DNA from 2 places in the Actinacidiphila polyblastidii genome. Region 2 is predicted to be linked to the other one. Evidence: riboswitches for the same ligand, from Rfam matches in the RefSeq annotation. Region 2 holds a riboswitch; the other holds the start of a gene.

Region 1 (6,914 bases), on a different contig from region 2:
CGCACGCCTGCATGACCTGCCAGATGTCCAGCAGCCCGGAGCGGATCTCCGCCTCGCCGCGCCACGCCTTCTCGTTCTCCAGCATCAGCGCCGAGATGGACAGGCCGGTCTCCCGGGACAGCCGCAGCAGCTCGTCGCCGGTGCGGAAGGGGTAGCGCAGGACCGTGTCGTCCAGCTTGATCCGGTCCTCGCCGACCGCGTCCTCGTCGACCACGAAGCCGCCGCCGACCGAGTAGTACGTCTTCTCCAGCAGCGGGACGCCGGCCGCGTCGTACGCGAAGAGGGTCATGCCGTTGGCGTGGTAGGGCAGCGAGCGGCGCCGGTGCAGCACGAGCTGGCTGTCCGGGTCGAAGTCGATCTCGTGCGCGCCGAGCAGGTTCAGCCGCCCGGTCTCGCGCACCCGGGCGACCTCCTCGTCCGCGCGCTCCACGTCGACGCTGCGCGGGGAGTGCCCGGCGAGGCCGAGCAGGACGGCCTTGGGGGTGCCGTGGCCGTGGCCGGTCGCGCCGAGCGAGCCGAACAGCTCGGCCCGCACCGACACCGTGTGGGCCAGCAGGCCCTCGTTCTTCAGCCGGTGGGCGAAGATCCCGGCGGCGCGCATCGGGCCCACGGTGTGCGAGCTGGACGGCCCTATGCCGATCGAGAACAGGTCGAAGACCGAAATGGCCACGGAAAACGTACTCCTCGGTTGTCGCGGACGCCGTTGTCCGCTGTGGGGGTGCCGGGCGGGGCCGCCGGTGCGGCGGCCCCGCCCGTCGAGCGGCCGGGGCTAGAGCCCCGGGTACAGCGGGTGCTTGGCGGCCAGCGCCTCGACCCGCTCACGCAGCGCGGTGGCCTCGGTCCCCCCGAAGGGCGACGCGGCCTTCAGCGTCTGCGCGATCACGTCGGCGATCTCGCGGAAGTCGTCGGCCTGGAAGCCGCGCGTGGCGAGCGCGGGGGTGCCGATCCGCAGCCCCGAGGTCACCATCGGGGGGCGCGGGTCGTTCGGGACGGCGTTGCGGTTGACGGTGACGCCGACCTGGTGCAGCCGGTCCTCGGCCTGCTGCCCGTCCAGCGCCGAGTCGCGCAGGTCCACCAGGACCAGGTGCACGTCGGTGCCCCCGGAGAGCACCGAGACGCCCGCCTCGGCGAGGTCCGCGCCGGTCAGCCGCTCGGCGAGGATCCTGGCGCCCTCCAGCGTACGTGACTGGCGGTCCTTGAACTCCGCCGTGGCCGCGGCCTTGAACGCCACCGCCTTCGCGGCGATCACGTGCTCCAGCGGGCCGCCCTGCTGACCGGGGAAGACCGCGGAGTTGATCTTCTTGGCGAGGTCCGCGGTGGAGAGGATCACACCGCCGCGCGGGCCGCCGAGGGTCTTGTGCGTGGTGGTGGTGACCACGTGCGCGTGCGGCACCGGCGAGGGGTGCAGCCCGGCCGCGACCAGGCCGGCGAAGTGCGCCATGTCGACCATCAGGTACGCGCCGACCTCGTCGGCGATCCGGCGGAACGCCGCGAAGTCCAGCTGCCGCGGGTACGCCGACCAGCCCGCCACGATCAGCTGCGGCCGGTGCTCCTTGGCCAGCCGCTCGACCTCGGCCATGTCGACCCGGTTGGTCTCGGCGTCGACGTGGTAGGCGGCGACCTTGTACAGCTTGCCGGAGAAGTTGATCTTCATCCCGTGGGTCAGGTGACCGCCGTGCGCCAGGTCCAGGCCCAGGATGGTGTCCCCGGGCTTGATCAGGGCGAACATCGCGGCGGCGTTCGCCTGCGCGCCCGAGTGCGGCTGGACGTTCGCCGCCTCGGCGCCGAACAGCTCCTTCACCCGGTCGATCGCCAGCTGCTCGATCACGTCGACGTGCTCGCAGCCGCCGTAGTAGCGGCGGCCCGGGTAGCCCTCGGCGTACTTGTTGGTCAGCACCGAGCCCTGGGCCTCCAGCACCGCGACCGGCGCGAAGTTCTCCGAGGCGATCATCTCCAGGGTGGACTGCTGGCGGTGCAGCTCGGCGTCGACCGCGGCGGCGACGTCCGGGTCGAACTCGTGCAGGGACTGGTTCAGCAGCGACATGTGCGTCAGGTCTCCTCAGCCCGCGATGAACGCGTCGTACTCGGCCGCGGACAGCAGCTCCGCGTCGTCGCCCGACACCCGCACCTTGAAGAGCCAGCCGCCCTCGAAGGGCGCGGAGTTGACCAGCGCCGGGTCGTCGACGACGTCCTGGTTGACCTCGGTGACCTCACCGGACACCGGCGAGTACAGGTCGCTGACCGACTTGGTGGACTCCAGCTCGCCGCAGGTCTCGCCGGCGGTGACCGTCGCGCCCGCCTCGGGGAGCTGGACGAAGACGACGTCGCCGAGCGCGTCGGCGGCGTGCGAGGTGATCCCCACGGCCGACACCCCGTCCGCGGCGGCGGAGACCCACTCGTGTTCCTTGCTGTAGCGCAGCTGCTCAGGATTGATGCTCATGACGGAATTCTCCCGGATGGATGACGGTCCCCGCGCGCGGCGCGAGGACGGGCGGAGTCGGAGGGGTGCGGAAGTCGCGGGAAGTCGGAGGGGGCATGCGGTGCGGCGCGCGCGGCGGCCGCGCGCGGTGACGGAGCGGGACCGTCAGCGCTCGCGCTTGTAGAACGGCAGCGCGACCACGTCGTGCGGCTCCTGGGCGCCGCGGATGTCGACCGCGACCCCCGCGCTGCCGGGCGCCGCGTGCGGCGCGTCCACGTACGCCATGGCGATCGGCACGCCGAGGGTGGGGGAGGGCGCGCCGGAGGTGACCTCGCCGATCACCGCGCCGGAGCCGTCGGTGACCGGGTAGCCGGCCCGCGGCACCCGGCGGCCGTGCGCGACCAGGCCGACCAGCCGGCGCGGCGGGGTCGCGTCCGCCTTGCGAGCCGCGGCGTCGAGCGCGTCGCGGCCGACGAAGTCGCCGGGCTTGTCGAACTTCACCACCCGGCCGAGCCCCGCGTCGAAGGGCGTCAGCGCGGTGGTCAGCTCGTGCCCGTACAGCGGCATCCCGGCCTCCAGGCGCAGCGTGTCCCGGCAGGACAGCCCGCACGGCACCAGCCCGGCGCCGGCGCCGGCCGCCGTCAGCTCCTGCCACAGCCGCTCGGCGTCGCCGGGCGCCACGAACAGCTCGAAGCCGTCCTCGCCGGTGTAGCCGGTGCGGGCGATCAGCGCGTCCGCACCGGCGACGGTGGCGGGCAGCCCCGCGTAGTACTTGAGCCCGTCGAGGTCCGCGTCGGTGAGCGACTTCAGGATGCCGGGGGACTGCGGGCCCTGGACGGCGAGCAGCGCGTACGCGTCCCGGTCGTCGCGGACCGCCGCGTCGAAGCCGGCCGCCCGCTCGGTCACCGCGTCGAGCACGGTCTGCGCGTTGGAGGCGTTGGCGACGATCATGTACTCCCGGTCGGCGAGCCGGTAGACGATCAGGTCGTCCAGGATGCCGCCGTCGGCCGCGCAGATCATCGTGTAGCGGGCCCGGCCCGGGGCGAGCGCCGACAGGTGGCCGACCAGCGCGTGATCGAGCAGCTCCCCGGCCTGCGGTCCGGTCACGGTGATCTCGCCCATGTGCGAGAGGTCGAAGAGGCCGGCGCGGGTGCGGACCGCCTGGTGCTCCTCGCGCTCGCTGGTGTACCGCAGCGGCATGTCCCAGCCCGCGAAGTCGGTCATGGTCGCGCCCAGGGCGCGGTGCAGCGCGTCGAGCGCGGTACGGCGGGGTTCGCTCATCGGAAACGGGCTCCCAGGTGAGGACGGTACGGAAACGAGGCCACAGCGGCCTCCCCATCTGTCATCGGAACCTGAGAGGTTCACCGTGACCCCGCGCGGGGCCCGGCTTGCACCTTGGGTGGGAGGGAGCCCGGTGGGGCGCCCTCCGCTTTTCAGATCTGCCTCGTCCGCGCGGTATCTGTGCCTGAGAGATTCAAGGGAGGACTTGCTCCTTCGGCGCCCGGCCCTCCTGAGAGGAACCGGAACTCTCCCGCGCGGCCTCCAACGGCCGGTATGCAAGTTGTGCCGACCATCATTGCACGCCCGGGTCGGAGTGACGGCAGGAGCCGCTAGGGTTTCCCGGGCAACGGCGGCACATGGGCGGACAAGGGTGGACATGGAGAATCCGGCACCGTACATATGGCCGGCCAACGAGCTGGAGGAAGTCCTCTCGGCGAGCGTCGGCAACCCCGCCGCCGGGCCCAGGCTGCTGGAGGTGCTCGGCCGCTCCCGGATCTGGGTGCCGCTGCCGAACGGCGGCGGGGCGCCCGGCTTCGACCTGCCCACCATGGAGCTCGAAGGCGCCCCCTACGTGCCGGTGTTCAGCTCGGAGCAGCAGTTCCGGCAGGCCGCCGACGGGATGTCCTGCGCGGTCGCGCCGGTGCACGAGTTCGCCCGCGGGCTGCCTCCCGCGGTGGGCATCGCGGTCAACCCCGGCGGGGCGGTGGGCGTCCCGCTGCCGCCGGCCGCGGTCGCCGAACTGTGCCGCGCCGACCGGTCCCCGTCCGGCGCCGCGCCCACCCCCGGGGCGCGGGTGCGGCTGTGGGAGCCGGGCCACGAGGAGGAGCCGGTGGACTTCCTGGCCGCCGCGGCCGCCGAGTTCGCGGTCACGCCGGTCGTGCTCACCGCGCGCCGGGCGCTGGCGTCGGTCGAGGAGGAGCCGCCGGCCCTCTTCGTCGGCGTCGAGCTGGACCGCTGGCAGGAGGAGGACCGGGCGGCCGCGCTGGACGGCCTCGGCCGGGCGCTGGGCGCGGCGCCGCTGCCCTGGCAGGTCCACCTGATCCTGCTCGACGTGGCACAGGACCCGGTGGCGGACTGGATGCTGGAGGCCGTCGCGCCGTTCTTCGCCCGGGACTGACGCGTCCGGCGCGAGCGGCGGCGGCAGGGACGGCGGTCCTGGCGGCGGCAGCGGGGCCACGACCGGACCGGCCACGACCGCCGCCGACCGCGGCGGTCCGGGCACGACCGCGGACGACCGCGGACGACCGGGCCCGACCGGCCGGGCCGGTGGCGGCCCGTATACGCGCTGTATACGCGCCATATAGGCGGCGCGGCTTGAGTCGAGACGCGTTCCACCGGGAACACTCGAACTGATTTGATGGCGTCGGACGAACCAAGCGGAATCGGCGGACGAGGGGAAAGGGCGGTCCCAGGTGATCGCGGGTGCGCAAGGCGGCGCGGCGGCGGCCGGCCAGGTGGAGCGGATGCTGCACCAGGTGGCGCCCGGCCGGTTCGACGCATACGAGAACCTGCTCGTGTCGCTCGCCGAGGGCCAGGTGTGGATGCTGCTGTGGCACGGCAGGTCGGGCGCGCCCGACGCCCAGTACGGCAGCATGCAGATCGGCGGGCACCCGTACGCGCCGTGCGTCAGCTCGCCGCGCGAGCTGGCCGCGAGCGGCTGGACCAGGGACCACGAGGTGGTCTCCGGGCGGGACATCGCGCTGACCCTCTACCCCGACCGGTGCGGCCTGTGGCTCAATCCGCACGCGGCGGGCGGCGGCGTCGGCATCCCGTGGGCGGACCTGCGCAGGATCGCCGTCGGCCTCGACGTGCTGCCGGCCGGCCCGCTGCAGATCGCCGAACCGTCCCTGCAGCTCCCGCAGTTCTACGCGCTGCTCGCCCAGGCCGCGCACGCCACCCCCGCGGTGCGGGCGCTGCGCAACGCCTGGGTGCAGCCCGCGCTCGGCGAGCCGTACCTGGCGATCGGCGTCGAGGTCTACGACGGCGCGCCGCAGGCGGTCGAGGCGGTCCGCCTGATGATGCAGCAGGCGGTGGCGGGCGTGCCCGACGGGCTCGCCGTCTCCACCGTGGCGCTGGGCGACCCCTACGACCCGGTGGCGCTGTGGATGCGGGCGAACGCCCCCGCGTTCTTCGACCGCCAGGCGCACGCCGGCAGCTCCGCGTGGGGCCCGCGCTAGCGCACTGACCGCACGTCAGTCCCGCCGCTGGTCCCGCCGTTGGTCCCGGCGTCCGGGACGCCGTTCCGGACGCTGTTCGGGCCGCCGTTCGGGCGCGGCGTCCAGCGCGGCGTCGATCAGGCCCAGCGGGGGGCTGCCGAGCGAGAGCAGCGCGGCGTGGAAGCGGGGCAGCGTGAACTGGGCGCCCCAGGCGCGCCGCGCCTTCTCGCGCAGCCGGAGGATCTCCAACTTGCCCCAGGTGTACCGGCCGTAGGCGGCGTCGAAGGTGCCGCGGCGGGCCTCGGAGACCGCGCTGGCCCGCGCGAGGTGCGCGTCGCGCATGAACAGCCGGGTGGCGTCGTCGAACTCCATCGACCCGGTGTGCAGCCCGATCGCGCAGGTCAGCCGGGTCACCCGGACCAGCGCCTCCAGCGCGACCCCGATCGCGAACCGCGGGTCGCGGGCCCGGAACCCCTCGTCGAGGCAGACCTCCTCGACGTAGTGCGCCCAGCCCTCCGCGAAGGCGAGGCTGTGCAGCTCCCGGCGCACCCGCCCGGAGGCCCTGCGCAGCGCCCGGCCGTGCGCGAAGTGGCCGGGCGCGACCTCGTGCACCGTGATCGACGGCAGGCTCGTACGGCTGAAGACGGTCAGCCACTCCTCCTGCTCGTGGCGCGGCCAGTCCGGCTCCGGCGGGGTGACGTGGTACCAGGACACGCTGTCCCGCTCGCCCGGGGCGGCCCAGTTCATCATCGCCATCGACCAGCGGCGCGACGGCGGCGCCGGGCCCACCAGGCACTCGCCGTCCAGGTGCGGGACCAGCCCCCTGGCCCGGCTGAAGTCGATGACCTCGTCGGTGAGCCGGGCGGCCTCGGCGATCACCCCGTCGGCGTCCGGATGGTCGGCCAGCAGTTCGGGGATCAGCTCGTCCACCGGGCGGCCCGGGTCCAGCATCCGGCAGGAGTCGGCGAGCAGCTCGGACAGCCGCACCCGTTCGCGCTCCGCCTGCTCCGCGAGCCCGGACAGATCCACCCGGACGCCCTCCTGGGAGCCCATCAGCG
Region 2 (6,914 bases):
GGCTGCAGCGGGTGGTTCGGCAGGTACGGGGCCAGGTGGGCGCGGACCGCGACCGGGCCGACGCCGGGACCGCCGCCGCCGTGCGGGATGCAGAAGGTCTTGTGCAGGTTCAGGTGGGAGACGTCCGCGCCGAACCGGCCCGGCCGGGCGAGGCCGACCAGCGCGTTGAGGTTCGCGCCGTCGACGTACACCTGGCCGCCGGCGTCGTGCACGGCCGCGCAGACGTCGGTGATGTTGTCCTCGAAGACGCCGTGGGTCGAGGGGTAGGTGACCATCAGCACGGCCAGCTCGTCCCGGTGCCGGTCGATCTTCGCGTGCAGGTCCTCGACGTCCACGTCGCCGTTCTCGCCGGTCTTCACCACGACGACCTTCATGCCGGCCATCACCGCGCTGGCGGCGTTGGTGCCGTGCGCGGAGGACGGGATGAGGCACACCGTGCGTCCGGTGTCGCCGTTGGCGCGGTGGTAGGCGCGGACCGCGAGCAGTCCGGCCAGCTCGCCCTGGGACCCGGCGTTCGGCTGAAGGCTGACCCGGTCGTAGCCGGTGACCTCGGCGAGCTGGTCCTCCAGGCCGTGGATCAGCTCCAGGTAGCCCGCGGCCTGCTCGATCGGCGCGAACGGGTGCAGCGCGCCGAACTCGGGCCAGGTGACCGGCTCCATCTCGGTGGTGGCGTTGAGCTTCATCGTGCAGGAGCCCAGCGGGATCATGCCGCGGTCCAGCGCGTAGTCGCGGTCGGCGAGGCGGCGCAGGTAGCGGAGCATCGCGGTCTCGCTGCGGTACTGGTGGAAGACCGGGTGGGTCAGGTAGGGCTCGGTGCGGACCAGCGCGGCGGGCAGCGTGTCGGCGGTCCGCGCGTCCAGCGCGTCGAGGTCGGCGGCGGGCGCGCCGAAAGCGGCGAGCACGGCGGCCAGCTGGGCGCGGTCGGTGGTCTCGTCGCAGGCCACGCCGACCCGGTCGGCGTCGGTGAGGCGCAGGTTGACGCCGGCCGCGCGGGCGGCGGCCACGACCTCGGCGGCGCGGCCGGGCACCCGGGCGGTGAGGGTGTCGAAGAAGGCGTCGTGCTCGATCTCGACGCCGCCGGCCCGCAGGCCCGCGGCGAGCACCGCGGCGTAGCGGTGGGTGCGGCGGGCGATGCCGGCCAGCCCGTCGGGGCCGTGGTAGACGGCGTACATGCCCGCCATCACGGCGAGCAGCACCTGCGCGGTGCAGATGTTGCTGGTGGCCTTCTCCCGGCGGATGTGCTGCTCGCGGGTCTGGAGCGCCAGGCGGTACGCCTTGTCGCCGTCCGCGTCCACCGAGACCCCCACGAGCCGGCCGGGCAGGTTGCGCGCGTAGGACTCGCGCACCGCCATGTAGCCGGCGTGCGGGCCGCCGAAGCCCATGGGCACGCCGAACCGCTGCGTGGTGCCGACCGCGATGTCCGCGCCGAGGGCACCGGGCGAGGCGAGCAGCGTCAGCGCCAGCAGGTCGGCGGCCACCGTGACGACCGCGCCCAGCTCGTGCGCCCGCGCCACGATCGGCCGCAGGTCCCGTACCGCCCCCGAGGCGCCGGGGTACTGCAGCAGCACGCCGAAGACGCCGCGCTCGGCGGCCTCGGCCGGGATGCCGTCGGCCAGGTCGGCGACGACGATCTCGACGCCGGTCGGCTCCGCGCGGGTCCTGAGCACCGCCAGGGTCTGCGGGAAGGTGTCGGCGTCGACCAGGAAGACGCCCTCCTTGACCTTGCCGACCCGCCGGGACAGCGCCATCGCCTCGGCCGCGGCGGTGCTCTCGTCCAGCAGCGAGGCGCCGGAGGTGGGCAGCCCGGTGAGGTCGGCGACCACCGTCTGGAAGTTGATCAGCGCCTCCAGCCGGCCCTGCGAGATCTCCGGCTGGTACGGCGTGTAGGCCGTGTACCAGGACGGGTTCTCCATGACGTTGCGCAGGATCACCGGCGGCGTGAAGGTGCCGTAGTAGCCGAGGCCGATCATCGGGGCCAGCACCTGGTTGCGGCCGGCCAGGGCGCGCAGCTCGGCGAGCACCTCGGCCTCGGTCACCGCCGCGGGCAGGCCGAGCGCCTCGGCGCTCTTTATGGCCGCGGGCACGGCCGCGTCGGTCAGCTCGTCCAGCGAGCCGTAGCCGACCTGGGCGAGCATCTTCGCCTGCGCCTCGGCGTCGGGCCCGATGTGGCGGCGTGCGAAGGGCACTCCGGCTTCCAGCTCGGCGAGGGGGATGCGGCGGTCAGTCATCTGCGGCGGCCTCCTGGTCTGTCACGACCTTCGGGGGTGCGCGGTGCGGGCACCCGTACGGCCTCCCCCTCTGTCATCAGAACCTGAGAGCTTCACCGCCCCTGCCGGGGCGGCTTTCACCGTCGGTGAGGACGCGTTCCGGAGGCGGCGGCGCTTCCGGAGCAGGCCCTGCTTTCCAGAGTGACCTCGCCCGTGCGGTACGGATGCCTGAGAGATTCCGGGGAGGGATTGCTCCTTCGGCGCCTTCGTCACGCCCTTGACGGTGCGTGCGAAGGACTCTCCCGCATGGGGTTTGCAGCCACCCTCAGCGTACCAGCGACGACGCCGGGCAGGCCGAGGCCGCCTGGCGGGTCGCGCGCCCGGCCGATCCGCGGTCGACAGCGCCCGTAATGTGGCTTTGGGTGGTGTCCAGCAGCATTCGCCGTGAGTTGGAGGGACCGTGCAGACCGACATCGATCCGCGCAGCCTGATCGGGCGCCGCGCCTTCGACCGCGACGGGACCAGGATCGGCACGGTGGACGAGGTGTACCTCGACGACGCGACCGGCACCCCCGAATGGGCGGCGGTGCGTACCGGGCTGTTCACCCGGGACGCGTTCGTGCCGCTGGAGCCCAGCGCGCTGGTGGACGGCCGGCTGGAGGTGCCGTTCAAGAAGTCGCTCATCAAGGACGCCCCGGACTTCGGCGTGGGCCGCCACCTGTCCCCCGAGCAGGAGCTGCAGCTGTACCACCACTACGGGATGGACGTGCCGCGCTCAGGACCGGAGCCGGTGCCGGCGCCCGAGCGGGACTTCGGCGCGCGGCCTGGCGAGGACTGAGCGACGGCCGGCGGCTCTGGCTCGGGCGTCGCGTCCCCGGCCGCGCCCGGCGTCGGCCGCGGCTGCTGCGGCGTCGGCAGGGGCGTGTCGCGCAGCGCGACGAGCGGCAGCGGCTCGCCGTGGGTGAGCGCCGGGTCCTCGACGGCGAAGGTGCGCACCCGGCCGGGCAGGGTGTCCGTCGGCACCTCGAAGCGGACCGTGACCCGCCCGACCCCGCTGCCCTGCACCCAGCCGGGGCCGTACTCCTCGTGCACCACGTCCTGGCCGGACAGCCAGCGGTCGGACCGCGCGGGCGGCGGGGGCGGGCTGGACGGCAGCTCCGCCGCATCGGACTCACCGGGCTCCCGCTCCGCCGCGCGCTGCGCGAACAGGTCCTCCTGGGTGAAGTCGGCCAGGCCCGTCACGCCCACGCCCAGCAGCCGCAGGCCGCCGGTGATGTCGACCGCCTCGATCAGCCGGCGGGCGGTCTCGCGGACCACGGAGGGGTCGTCGGTGGGGGCGCGCAGCGTCTCGGAGCGGGTCAGCGTGGAGAAGTCGTAGCGCCGCACCTTCACCACCACCGTCCGGCCGGAGCGGCCCGCGCCGCGCAGCCGCTGCACGCAGCGGTCGGCGAGCCGGTCGATCTCGTGGCGGACGTGGGCGCGGTCGGTGAGGTCGTGGTCGAAGGTGTCCTCGACCGACACCGACTTCACGTCCCGGTCGGCGACCACCGGGCGGTTGTCCAGACCCGCCGCCATCGCGTAGAGCCCGGCGCCGTGCGACTTGCCGAGCAGTCTGACCAGCTCCGCCTCGCCGGCCCCGCTGATCTCGGCGACGGTGGTGATGCCGGCCCTGCGCAGATGCTCCGCGGTGGCCGGGCCGACGCCCCACAGGGTGCGCACCGGCATCGGGTCCAGCAGCGCCCGCTCGGTGCCCGGCTCGACCACCAGCAGGCCGTCCGGCTTGGCCTGCTCCGAGGCGATCTTGGCGAGCAGCTTCGAGCCGGCCAGGCCGACCGACGCGGTGAGCCCGGTGTCGGCCCTGATACGCGCCCGCAGGCCCTCGGCGACCTCTCTGGGCCCGGCCGGGCTGCCGGTGGCGGCAGCGCCCGCCTCCAGGTCCAGGAACGCCTCGTCGAGACTGAGCGGCTCCATCAGCGGTGAGACCTCGGCCAGCAGCGCCATCACGATCTCGCTGATCTGCCGGTAGATGCCGAAGCGCGGGTAGAGGTACGCCGCGTTCGGGCAGAGCCGGCGGGCGTGCGCGATGGCCATGGCGGAGTGCACGCCGTGCACGCGCGCCTCGTAGGACGCGGTCGACACCACGCCGCGGTTGCCGATCCCCCCGACGACGACGGGCTTGCCCCGCAGGCTCGGCTTCGACGCCTGCTCGACCGCGGCGAAGAACGCGTCCATGTCGAGATGCAGGATGGTCGGCGCACTTCTCACATCCCCGATCGTCCCGCACACCGCCGACATTCACCGTACGGGTGTACGGCGCGGCGGGGTGCACGGCAGCGGCGGGATCGCACCGGCGGCGGCGTGGGACGCCGCCCGCGGCTCAGACGGCCCGGTGGCGGCGCCTGGCCAGCTCGTCGGAGGGGTTGTGGCCGACCAGCGTCTCGCCGGTGTCCACGCGCTCGCCGTGCATCTGGGACAGGGCGCTCTCCACGTCCCGCCAGACCACGCCGACCGCGATGCCGAAGATGCCCTGGCCGCCCTGGAGGAGTTCGACGACCTCGTCGGGCGAGGTGCACTCGTAGACCGTCGCGCCGTCGCTCATCAGGGTCATCCTGGCCAGCTCCGAGGGCCCGACCGAGCGCAGGTGCTGGACCGCGGTCCTGATGTTCTGCAGCGCCACGCCGGTGTCCAGCAGCCGCTTGACGATCTTCAGGACGACCACGTCGCGGAAGCTGTAGAGCCGCTGGCTGCCCGAGCCGTACGCGGGCCGGACGCTGGGCTCCACCAGGCCGGTGCGCGCCCAGTAGTCGAGCTGGCGGTACGTGATGCCGGTCGCGGCGCACGCGGTGGGGCCGCGGTAGCCGATCTGCTCGGGCGGAGTCTGCGCGGCCGGGCCGCCCCCCTCGCCGGGGGTCGCACGGGCCAGGGCCCCCTGCGTCGCAAACGGACCGCCGGGCGCCGAACCGTCGCCGGTGTTTCTCACGCCGCCGCCCTCCGTCCCTTCACATCCCGTAGCCACGCGCATGTGCCACGAGACTTTCCAACTCGACGGTAGGCAGTCGCCAGGGGTGCGTCAACGATCGCCACACTCGGCACGCCGAGTGAAATTCACCCCACGAGTGGTTTGGTCGGACTCAGCCCCGGGAACGACTACCCGAATGCCCGTACGCAGGAGCACCCTTGCTCCACAACGGCGCCGGTCGGCGGCGCCGGACGGGTCACTGGTTGCTGGTGCCGAAGTCCTCGGGCGAGATCTGGTCAAGGAACTCGCGGAACTTCTCCACCTCGTCCTCCTGCTCGTCCGGGATGGCGATGCCCGCGTCGTCCAGCACACCGTCACTGCCGTAGATCGGCGTACCGGTGCGCAGCGCCAGCGCTATGGCGTCGGACGGACGGGCGCTGACCTCGACGCCGCTGGCGAAGACCAGCTCCGCGTAGAAGACGCCGTCGCGCAGGTCGGTGATGCGCACCTCGGTCAGGGTCTGCCCGACCGCTTCGAGCACGTCCTTGAAGAGGTCATGGGTGAGCGGTCGCGCAGGGGTCATGCCCTGCTGCGCGAAGGCGATGGCCGTCGCCTCCCCCGGCCCGATCCAGATGGGCAGGTACCGGTCGCCTCCCACTTCACGCAGGAGCACGATCGGTTGGTTGGAGGGCATTTCGACCCGGACACCCACAACGTCGAGCTCGTTCACACAGCAACCCTAGGCCGTGCCCGCCGGGTTTGGGTAGTCGGGCCGTCCCCGGCAGGGCCGTCCGGCGGCGTCGCACCCCCCTGCCGGCGGCCGGGCGACGGCCTTGGAGACCTGCTCAGCGCCGTCGCAGCCCCAGCGCCGACTGCACCAGCGCGGCATGCAGCCGAACGGAGAGTTCGGCCAGCTCACGCGCGGTGGCCTCCGCGTGCGTGCGGGTCTGCGGATTGCGGTGCCTGCGCAGCGGCGCGACCACCTGCTCCACCAGCCCCGCCTCACGGTCCGCGGCGGCCTTCACGGCCCGCAGATGGCGTGGTTCCAGGCCGAACCGCCCGAGATCCACGATCAGCCGGGCGATCTGCACCGTGGCGCCGTCGTAACCGCCGTCGCCGCCCGGCTCCACCAGGCCGTACGACTCCCACTCGTCCAGGTCGCCGCCGTCGGCCCCGGTGGCCGCCAGCAGCTCCTCACGGCCGATCCGCAGCTCCGCGGGCGGTTCGGGCTCCAGGGCCGCCGCGAGGCCCAGCGGGCCCTCCAGGGACTCCCTGGACTCCGCCGGGCCCGGCAGCACCACCTGCTCGCCGCGGTCCCGCGCGTCCAAGTGCTCCCGGATCACCCGCAGCGGCAGATAGTGGTCCCGCTGCACCCGCAGCACGTACGCGAGCCGCTCCACGTCGCCGGCGGCGAACTTGCGGTAGCCCGAAGGAGTGCGCTGCGGCTCGACCAGGCCCTCCGCCTCGAGGAAACGGATCTTCGAGATCGTGACCTCGGGGAACTCGTCCCGCAGCCGGCTGAGCACCGCCCCGATGCTGAGCAGGTCGCCGTCGGCCGTGGCGGTGCCGTCACCGGCACCGCCTGACGTTCTCGGCATGAACACCATCCCTGTCCCCACGGGTCCCGCACCGCGCCGGGGCAGGGTCAGATGCCCCGCAGGCTCGCGTAGAAGACCAACCGGTACTTGCCGATCTGCACCTCGTCGCCGTTGGACAGCGGCACGGCGTCGATCCGCTCCCGGTTGACG

What was found. Region 2 has a riboswitch for glycine ahead of gcvP (aminomethyl-transferring glycine dehydrogenase). Riboswitches for the same ligand answer to the same signal wherever they lie in the genome.
Region 1: it holds a riboswitch for glycine, as region 2 does, so the genes downstream of both, gcvT (glycine cleavage system aminomethyltransferase GcvT) here and gcvP (aminomethyl-transferring glycine dehydrogenase) in region 2, are expected to answer to the same signal.

What each region holds. Positions count from the first base shown of each region.
Region 1 covers NZ_JAZEWV010000001.1:522,714-529,627, forward strand. The annotation lists gene V2S66_RS02100 (L-serine ammonia-lyase) at 1-670, opposite strand, end outside; gene glyA (serine hydroxymethyltransferase) at 770-2,044, opposite strand; gene gcvH (glycine cleavage system protein GcvH) at 2,060-2,440, opposite strand; gene gcvT (glycine cleavage system aminomethyltransferase GcvT) at 2,585-3,700, opposite strand; glycine riboswitch at 3,749-3,862, opposite strand; glycine riboswitch at 3,863-3,963, opposite strand; gene V2S66_RS02120 (enhanced serine sensitivity protein SseB) at 4,077-4,817, shown strand; gene V2S66_RS02125 (enhanced serine sensitivity protein SseB C-terminal domain-containing protein) at 5,113-5,877, shown strand; gene V2S66_RS02130 (DUF885 family protein) at 5,893-6,914, opposite strand, start outside.
Region 2 covers NZ_JAZEWV010000045.1:6,308-13,221, reverse strand. The annotation lists gene gcvP (aminomethyl-transferring glycine dehydrogenase) at 1-2,228, opposite strand, end outside; glycine riboswitch at 2,289-2,413, opposite strand; glycine riboswitch at 2,414-2,522, opposite strand; gene V2S66_RS31015 (PRC-barrel domain-containing protein) at 2,668-3,045, shown strand; gene V2S66_RS31010 (DNA polymerase IV) at 2,961-4,472, opposite strand; gene V2S66_RS31005 (MerR family transcriptional regulator) at 4,585-5,187, opposite strand; gene V2S66_RS31000 (bifunctional nuclease family protein) at 5,423-5,896, opposite strand; gene ftsR (transcriptional regulator FtsR) at 6,012-6,764, opposite strand; gene V2S66_RS30990 (FHA domain-containing protein) at 6,812-6,914, opposite strand, start outside.